Regions from separate parts of the Exiguobacterium sp. UBA3491 genome, predicted to be linked through region 1. Evidence: riboswitches for the same ligand, from Rfam matches in the RefSeq annotation. Region 1 holds a riboswitch; the other holds the start of a gene.
The links. Region 1 has a riboswitch for lysine ahead of B4F99_RS12110 (aspartate kinase). Riboswitches for the same ligand answer to the same signal wherever they lie in the genome.

Region 1 (4,435 bases):
GCGCCTTCCAGTGCTTCACGGATCGCTGCAACCGTCGTCGGTTGTGTAAACGTGACGTTGATTGCAACCGAGTGAGAGTTCGTGACTGGAACCCGGACACATGTCGCACTGACAGGCAATGCTGGAAGATTGAAGATTTTCCGTGTTTCATCAATCATCTTCTGCTCTTCTTTCGTATAACCGTTCTCAAGGAACACATCGATATGCGGCAAGATGTTATCGTGAATCGGATGCGGATAATTGACGGGTTCTTCTCCGCGTGCCCCGCGTGCCAGATCCTCGATTCCTTTTTGACCGGAACCGGATACGGCCTGATACGTCGTATAGTTGATCCGTTCGAATCCCAGTGACTGGAGCGGTGCTAAAGCGACGACGGATTGAATCGTCGAACAGTTCGGATTCGCAATTAAGCGGTCTGTCGCTTGAATTGCTTGCGGATTGACTTCTGGCACGACGAGTGGAATCGTCTCCTGCATCCGGAAGGCACTTGAATTATCAACGACGAGTGTTCCGTTTTCAGCTAGTAATGGGGCATATTGCTCACTGATCGTTCCGCCTGCTGCGAACAACGCGACATCGATCCCGTCTTCCGTGATGTTTGGCGTCAGCGCTTGGATCGTAATATCTTCTCCCTTGAACTGCACCGTGTTCCCTGCTGAACGAGCAGAAGCGTAAGCGGACAGGCGGCTGACCGGGAAGTCCAGTTCTGCGAGTACTTGTAACATTTTTTGACCGACGGCGCCGGTTGCTCCGATGACGGCTACATGATACATGCTGTTTTCCTCCTTATAACTCGAACGCGTTTGCAATCGCTGCAACCGTCCGTTCAATGTCTGCTTGTGCAATCGTGTACGAGATGCTGATTTCTGATGTCGTGACTTGATAGAACGGGATATTCTCCGCTCGGAAGATCGCGAACAACTTTGAGGCAACACCTGTTGCATCCCGCATCCCGATTCCGACGACAGATAACTTCGCGTGCTGATCGTGGCGGTCGACCTTGACTGTCGTGAAGCGATCCATGATGTCTTTCAATGCTTCATCGAGGAACTCTTCCTCGTCGAGTGGACAGGAGAACGATAGGAAGATGTCACTGTCAAACGTCGTTTGACTGATCATGTCGATGTTGACGTGGCGGTTCGATAAGAGTTCGAAGATATCGGCTACTGCTGCGTTCGTTTGCGGTACGTGTTTGATTGATACCGTCAAGACGTTCTTCGTCACACTGACACTCGTGACCGCTTTTTGTTCCATTGTTTCCGTCGCTTCCATGATCCATGTTCCCCTTTTCGATTCAAGTGTTTTCCCGACGAAGATGTGTACGCCGTATTTTTTTCCTAGTTCGACACTCCGCATTTCCATGACCTTCGACCCGAGGGCGCTCATCTCCATCATCTCATCATATGAGATGTGCGGAATCGGTTGAGCAGTGGCATGGATTCGTGGATCAGCCGTATAGACACCGTCGACATCCGTGTAGATTTCACACCGTTTATCAAGGACTGCCGCAAGGGCAACAGCCGTTGTATCCGATCCACCCCGTCCGAGCGTCGTCACATCACCGAGTTCGTTGACACCTTGGAATCCGGCGACGATGACAACATCGTACGTTTCGAGTTTTTGTCGTAATAGATCTCCATCGATCTGTTTGATCTTACTTTTCGTATGCACACCCATCGTGCTGATCCCTGCTTGCGCGCCCGTTTGCGATAACGCTTTGACGCCAAGTGAGTTGAGAGCGATGCTGAGTAATGAAATCGTCTGTTCTTCTCCGATGGCAAGCAGACGATCGAGTTCTCGCCGCTCAGGGCGATCCGTGATGGCTTGCGCCTGAGCGATCAAAGAATCTGTCATCTTGCCCATCGCCGAAACGACGACGACGAGTTTTTCACCTTCGGCTGCGCGACTCTTCAAATAATTCGCAATAGACTGAATCTGTTCGACAGTCGCAACCGAGCTTCCACCAAATTTAAGTACAGTTGTCACAATCCTATCTCCTTTGTCCCGATACAGAAAAAAACGACGGGCCGGTAGGAGCGTTCCTACGGCCCGTCGTTATCACGATCGGACAAACGAAGACAAAGTCATTCGTTCTTTTACGTAAGATAGCGCTCCGAAACATCGGTTTCGGCAGTACAACGGATCTTAACCGTTGTACCAGCAAATGAGAAGAAGCATCTTCTCGTTCACTTCGGCGGACTTCCCCTTTCACATCATTCAGCATGCTTGCCTTCAAGAATGATGCTACTCATGTCATCCGCGCCTCTATCTGTCGGTTGTTAGTTACAGTTATAGCAGACATCTTTTGTTAAATCCAGTTATTTGACTAATTTTTTTCAAAATCCGTCAAGTCGCAAGATGCTGCTTCGCGAGTTCGAGTTGCTTCGACACGGCAGCAAACCCTGTACCGCCGTAGCTTGTCCGGCGTGCCACTGCTTGAACCGGATCGAGGAGCGGATAAACGTCTTCTGTGATGTCTGGATGGAACCTTTGATACGTTTCGAGACTCAAGTCCTTCAGGAAACAACCGTTTTGCACACAGTAGAGGACGGCTTTCCCGACGATTTCGTGTGCTTCGCGGAATGGTATGCCTTTCGTCACAAGGTAGTCGGCGAGTTCCGTTGCATTCGAGAAGTCTTGCATTGTCGCCTTCTTGAGCGCTTCGGTCTTAAACGTCGCGGATTCAATCATTCCGGTGAAGATTTGAACGGACTTGAGAACGGTATCTGCTGTATCGAAGACTCCTTCCTTATCCTCTTGCATGTCTTTATTGTAAGCGAGTGGTAATGCCTTCATCGTCGTCAAGAAGCCCATCAGGTTGCCGTAGACGCGCCCCGTTTTTCCACGAATCAACTCAGCGAAATCAGGATTTTTCTTTTGTGGCATCATGCTCGAGCCTGTCGAGAAGGCATCGGATAACTCGATGAAGCTGAATTCTTGCGACGCCCAGATGATGATTTCCTCACAAAAACGCGAGAGATGCATCATGACGGTCGAGGCGATCCCGAGGTATTCGATGACGAAGTCGCGATCGGAGACAGCATCGAGACTGTTCGGATAAACCGACTCAAAACCGAGCAACTCGGCAGAACGGAAACGGTCGATCGGGAACGTGGTCCCCGCGAGCGCCCCCGCTCCGAGTGGTGATTTTCGGATCCGTTTTTGATTATCCGTCAATCGTTCGACATCGCGTTCGAACATCCAGAAATAAGCGAGCAAGTGATGCGCAAGCGAGATTGGTTGTGCCCGTTGCAAATGCGTATACCCCGGCATAACCGTCTCGATATGTTGCTCAGCTTGTTCCGTGATGACCGATTGGAGCTCGCGCAATGCCGTCGTCAACGCTTCGACATGCTGCTCCAGCCATAGATGTAAATCGGTTGCGACTTGATCGTTTCGGCTCCGTGCCGTATGCAGTTTCCCTGCAACTGGACCGATCTGTTCCGTCAACAAACGCTCAAGATTCATATGAATGTCTTCGTCCGCTAATGTGTAGGAATGGTCCTTTAACGTCGCTTCGAGTTGCTTTAATCCTTGCTGGATTTGTGTCCACTCATCTTGAGCGAGAATCCCTTGTTCAAATAACATCTGTGCATGTGCGAGACTGCCTTTCAAATCAACGCTTGCTAATTTTTGATCGAACGTGATTGATGCTCCGAAGGCTTCCGCTTGAGCGGAAGCACTTTCCGTAAAACGTCCACCCCAGAGTTTGGTCATTTCGTTACACCCGCCTGACGATGTACACTCGCATGCGTTGAAACGGCAAGACCGTGTAATTTGATGAAGCCTTTTGCTGCTTCATGATCGAATGCATCTTCTTTCGTGTACGTCGCAAGTTTCTCATCATAAAGCGAGACAGCCGACTGACGACCTGTGACAGTTGCATTTCCTTTGAACAGTTTAACGCGAACTTCTCCTGTGACGTCCTGTTGTGTCGCCGTCAAGAAAGCTTTCAAGCCTTTTGTCAATGGCGCATGGAAGAGACCGTTGTAGATCGTTTCTGCATATTGTTTGCTGAGTAATGGTTTGAAATGCGCGACGTCCTTCGTCAATGTAATCGTCTCGAGTGCAGCGTGAGCTTTGAGTAAAACAGTTGCGCCTGGGCACTCATAGACTTCCCGCGATTTGATACCGACGAGACGGTTCTCGACGTGGTCGATCCGTCCGACCCCATGTGCTCCAGCGATGATATTCAGTTCCGTAATCAGTTTCGCTAATGGATACGTCGTCCCGTTAATGGAAACTGGAACACCTGCTTCAAAGCCGATAATGACTTCTTCTGCCTGATCCGGAGCGTCTTCTGGTGCTACCGTCAACGCGAATGCGTCTTGTGGTGGTTCTGTCCATGGATTTTCTAGGACGCCACATTCATTACTCCGTCCCCAAAGGTTCATGTCGATCGAGTATGGGCTATCGAGGTTGATCGGGATCGGCA
Region 2 (4,435 bases), on a different contig from region 1:
CTCATCGATTTGCTCGAATACGGTATGGCGCTCCAGGTACTCCCGGTATTCATCGGTCGGGTAATACAAGATGAGATCAACCGAACGCGGGGAACGTTCGACCGAACTTAAAATGTGATCGATCACTTTCATGAAAATTTGTGAAGAGAATGGATTAAAGAAATAAAACTTATTCGCCTCATCCGGAATGGTATACTGCTCGGCATACGTCTGTTCGAATCGCAAACTTCCGGAACGCCGCTTCCTTCGCCTTTGGTAGTTCGCCATATTCCGAAGTGCGTCCTCGTAAAATTGTCCATTCATCTCGATTCCGATGACGGAACAGTCGAATCGGTCATGTAAGTAAAAGTTTAAACGCCCTTTCCCACACCCGAAATCGATGACAGTATCCTCTTTTTGAAACGGATAGGTTTCGCATAATTCGCCGAGTGCCGCATAAGGCGTCGGTTCATAGCGATTGTAGTGACTAAACACACCATAAAGGTCTTGCATCTCAATGGTCTCAATTCGTAATCGTTGATCATATTCCTGTTCATTCATCTCTTTTGTTCCTTCTTTCCGGCATTCTTTCCCTCATCGTACTATACTGAAGAAGTACGTTACTCGTTTTTTGAAAGGGGATTTTATGATGATCGTCGTTACGAACCGGATTAAAGTCAAAAAGGGGATGGCTGCAGCTCTCGCTCCTCGTTTTACGCGTCCAAGTGGACTTGATACGATGGACGGATTCATCCGTGTTGAGGTCTTATTGACGCAAAACATCGAAGAACACGATGAAATGAACGTCAACATGTACTGGGAAGATATGAAGAGTTTTCAAGCGTGGCGGGAAAGTGACGATTTCAAAGCGTCACATAGTCGACCTGCGAGTAGTGAGGCAGGAGAATCGCCAATGCTCGGCAGCGAGATTCTGACATATGAAGTCGCTTCGGTCAAAGAACGCACATGATGCTCGAAAAGGACTCGTATCGAGTCCTTTTTTATATACCTATATACAAATAGTGAAAGGGTCGAATTGTCACAAATGGTATTATTTGTTATCATAGTGCCATTACAGAGAGAGAGGGTCCTTCATGAATTCATTAACTATATTTGAACAAGCCATTCGTAGCTTACCTGACGATCGTACGTTACGACGTGATGAATTATGGACGGACGATTTTTTATTGCAACAGGAGAACGAGCTGACCGTCTATTACTCTCCGATTGGCGAATACGTCAATACTGAAGCAAAAGTCGTCATCATCGGGATCACACCAGGTTTTGAACAGATGCGAATCGCTTTCGAAGAAGCGACAGATGCCCTTCACCATGGTGTTTCATTAGAAGAGACGGCACGCCTCGTCAAATATACAGCAAGCTTTGCCGGAACGATGCGACGTAACCTCGTCCAGATGCTCGATACACTTGAACTTCCAGCATTGCTCGGAATCGAGACGACGGCTAGCTTATTTCATCAACACCAGGAATTGTTACATCCGACGTCACTGTTAAAGCAACCCGTCTTTTATCGCGAAAAAAATTACTCGGGTCATCAACCGAAGATCAATCGTAGCCCTTTATTGAGGCACTACGCGGAAGAACACTTCGTCGCTGAGATCAATCAGTTACAAAAAACAGCGTTATTAATTCCACTCGGTCGGGTCGTCGAGACGCAAGTCCGTGGATTGATTCATGATGGACGAATCGAACAGCATCAGCTTCTTTCCGGATTCCCCCACCCATCTGGCGCGAACGGTCATCGAAAAAAACAATTCGAGGAAAACCAAGCCTATTTGATGAAACAGCTCATTCAACATTTTGCTGAATAAACAACTTTATCTTAAATTATCAGAATATATGGTTGAATCGCTTCTGAAATACATGATAAAGTGTCCATAAGAACAGAATATGACTATTCTATCGATGAGGTAGAGGCGCGATTTCAATCAGTACTTGGTCCGAGGATGACAACGAAGACGACTACAGGAAAGGTGACATCGCCGAAATGACAGTATGTGTCGAGCATATCGTCGTTGGTCGATTCGGGAAACACCCGATCGATTGCCATACATAACAATTGTATGGAGCGCTCCAATTCGGCTAAGAAAGACGCATCCAGCGAGGGTGTCGGCTTTGTTGCCGGTGCCCTTGCTTTTTTTGTGCCGCGGGGTCTCATCTTTAAGCTATTTATTAAAGAGGAGGATATTTTTCATGGTCAACTATTCAGATTCCATTATTGCCCTTGTACCTGCTTTACTAGCTATCTTATTAGCCATCTTTACCCGAAAGGTCGTTCTTTCGTTAGGTGTCGGCATTCTCGTCGGTGCCCTGTTACTCCACCGTTTTAACCCGATCGATACGGTAACCTATCTCGGCAAGAACATCTTCAGTCTCTTTTGGGCAGACGGTGCCTTGAACGAGTGGAACGTCTTATTGCTTGTCTTCTTGTTATTGCTCGGCGTCCTTTCCACGCTCATTCAGACATCAGGTGGCGCTCGTGCCTTCGGTGAATGGGCTTCTACTCACGTCAAGACAGCGCGTGGTGCACGCTTAGTTGCCTTCGGACTCGGTATCTTGATTTTCATCGATGATTACTTCAACAGTCTCGCTGTCGGCAACGTCAGTCGTCCGTTAACGGATCGCCGTGGTGTCTCACGTGCGAAGCTTGCCTATTTAATTGACTCAACAGCTGCGCCTGTTTGTGTCATCAGTCCGCTTTCGAGTTGGGGCGCATTCATCATCTCCATCATCGCCGGTATCTTAACGACGCACTCGATTACGGATTACTCAGCGTTTAGTGCTTTCATGATGATCGTTCCAATGAACTTCTATGCGATTTTCGCGTTACTTTTAACACTTTACATCGCTTACTCTGGCGTCTCTGTCGGACCGATGAAACAGCATGAACGCCGTGCCGCGAATGGTGAACTTTTTGATGCGTCAAAAGGAACACCGATGGGGATGGCAAAAGAGGTCAACGAACATACGAACGGAAAAGTCCGGGATCTCGTCGTTCCGATCGTCGTTCTCGTCATTGCTACGATCAGTGCGTTGCTCGGAACAGGTGCTCAGGCACTTGCAGCCGACAATCGCCCGTTTACTTTAATTGGAGCATTTGAGGCAACAGACGTCACACGGTCACTCGTCGCAGGTGTCGTCATCAGTTTAATCGTTGCTTTCCTGATGCTGATCGGACGGAAAATTCCGGGCCGCGATTACCGTGCAAGCATCGTTGCTGGTATGCGTTCGATGTGGCCAGCAGTCGTGATTCTGTTATTTGCTTGGACGATCATCGCTGTTATCGGTGATATGAAAACAGGCGATTATCTCGCAAGCTTCATCAGCAACTCGATTTCTGCTTCGTACTTGCCGTTCTTATTATTCTTGATTGCCGGCTTGATGGCATTCTCGACAGGAACAAGTTGGGGCACATTCGGGATCATGTTGCCCATCGGTGCGGATCTCGTCATGGCTGTCGATGCTTCACTCTTGTTACCGACGCTTGCTGCTGTTCTTGCTGGATCTGTCTTCGGTGACCATTGTTCACCGATTTCCGATACGACGATCCTCAGTTCGACAGGGGCTGGATCCCATCATATCGATCACGTTACGACACAATTACCGTATGCGCTAGTCGGTGCCGTCACTGCGGCAGTCGGTTATTTAGTCATCGGTTTCACGGAGTCTTCGGTCTTCGGTTTCATCGGAGCTCTTGTCACATTCGTACTCTTCGTCGTCGTCTTGAACGTTCTCTCGAAAAAAGGCGAAACCGCTTCGGATTTACAAACGGATTGATGAAACACTTTACGAAAAAAGGCATTGGATGCGCGCATCCAATGCCTTTTTTATATCTATTCGTTTCACACCATCAATAAACACACATCATTCGCGAACGCTACTGGATCCTCGAGTGGGAGTCCTTCGACAAGCAATGCTTGTTGATACATTAGTTTTGTATAGCGCTCGAATTTTGAACGATCGTTTTGATACGCCGTTTCAAGAGACTCGAACACTGCGTGTGACGGATTCAATTCAAGAATCTTGACCGCTTCTACCCCTTCATTATTCGGCATCGCCTTCAGAATTTTCTCCATCTCGATCGAGACAGCGCCGTCCGTCGCAAAGCAGACAGGATGCGATTTTAGACGTGTTGAGGCTTTGACTTCCTTGACTTGCCCACTTAGCACTTCCTGCATGGCTTGGAACATCTCTGCTTGTGCGTCCGTCGTCTCCGCTTCCTCCGCTTCAATCCCTAAATCGCTACTCGTGACCGACTTGAACGTCTTCTCGTTGTACGTCACGAGCATCTGGATCGCGAACTCATCGATCTCTTCCGTGAAGTACAAGATATCATACCCTTTATCACGGACGAGCTCGGATTGTGGTAATTTATCCAGACGATTCGTACTCTCACCAGCGGCGTAGTAAATATGTGCCTGATCTTCCGGCATCG

Region 2: another riboswitch for lysine. It lies ahead of B4F99_RS06180 (Na+/H+ antiporter NhaC family protein); the one in region 1 lies ahead of B4F99_RS12110 (aspartate kinase).

Annotation. Positions count from the first base shown of each region.
Region 1 is NZ_DFQK01000031.1:20,905-25,339, reverse strand. It holds gene B4F99_RS12115 (aspartate-semialdehyde dehydrogenase) at 1-773, opposite strand, end outside; gene B4F99_RS12110 (aspartate kinase) at 787-1,986, opposite strand; lysine riboswitch at 2,099-2,276, opposite strand; gene argH (argininosuccinate lyase) at 2,347-3,717, opposite strand; gene B4F99_RS12100 (argininosuccinate synthase) at 3,714-4,435, opposite strand, start outside.
Region 2 is NZ_DFQK01000017.1:78,585-83,019, reverse strand. It holds gene B4F99_RS06195 (methyltransferase) at 1-540, opposite strand, end outside; gene B4F99_RS06190 (heme oxygenase) at 629-949, shown strand; gene B4F99_RS06185 (hypothetical protein) at 1,074-1,811, shown strand; lysine riboswitch at 1,904-2,082, shown strand; gene B4F99_RS06180 (Na+/H+ antiporter NhaC family protein) at 2,194-3,777, shown strand; gene htpG (molecular chaperone HtpG) at 3,843-4,435, opposite strand, start outside.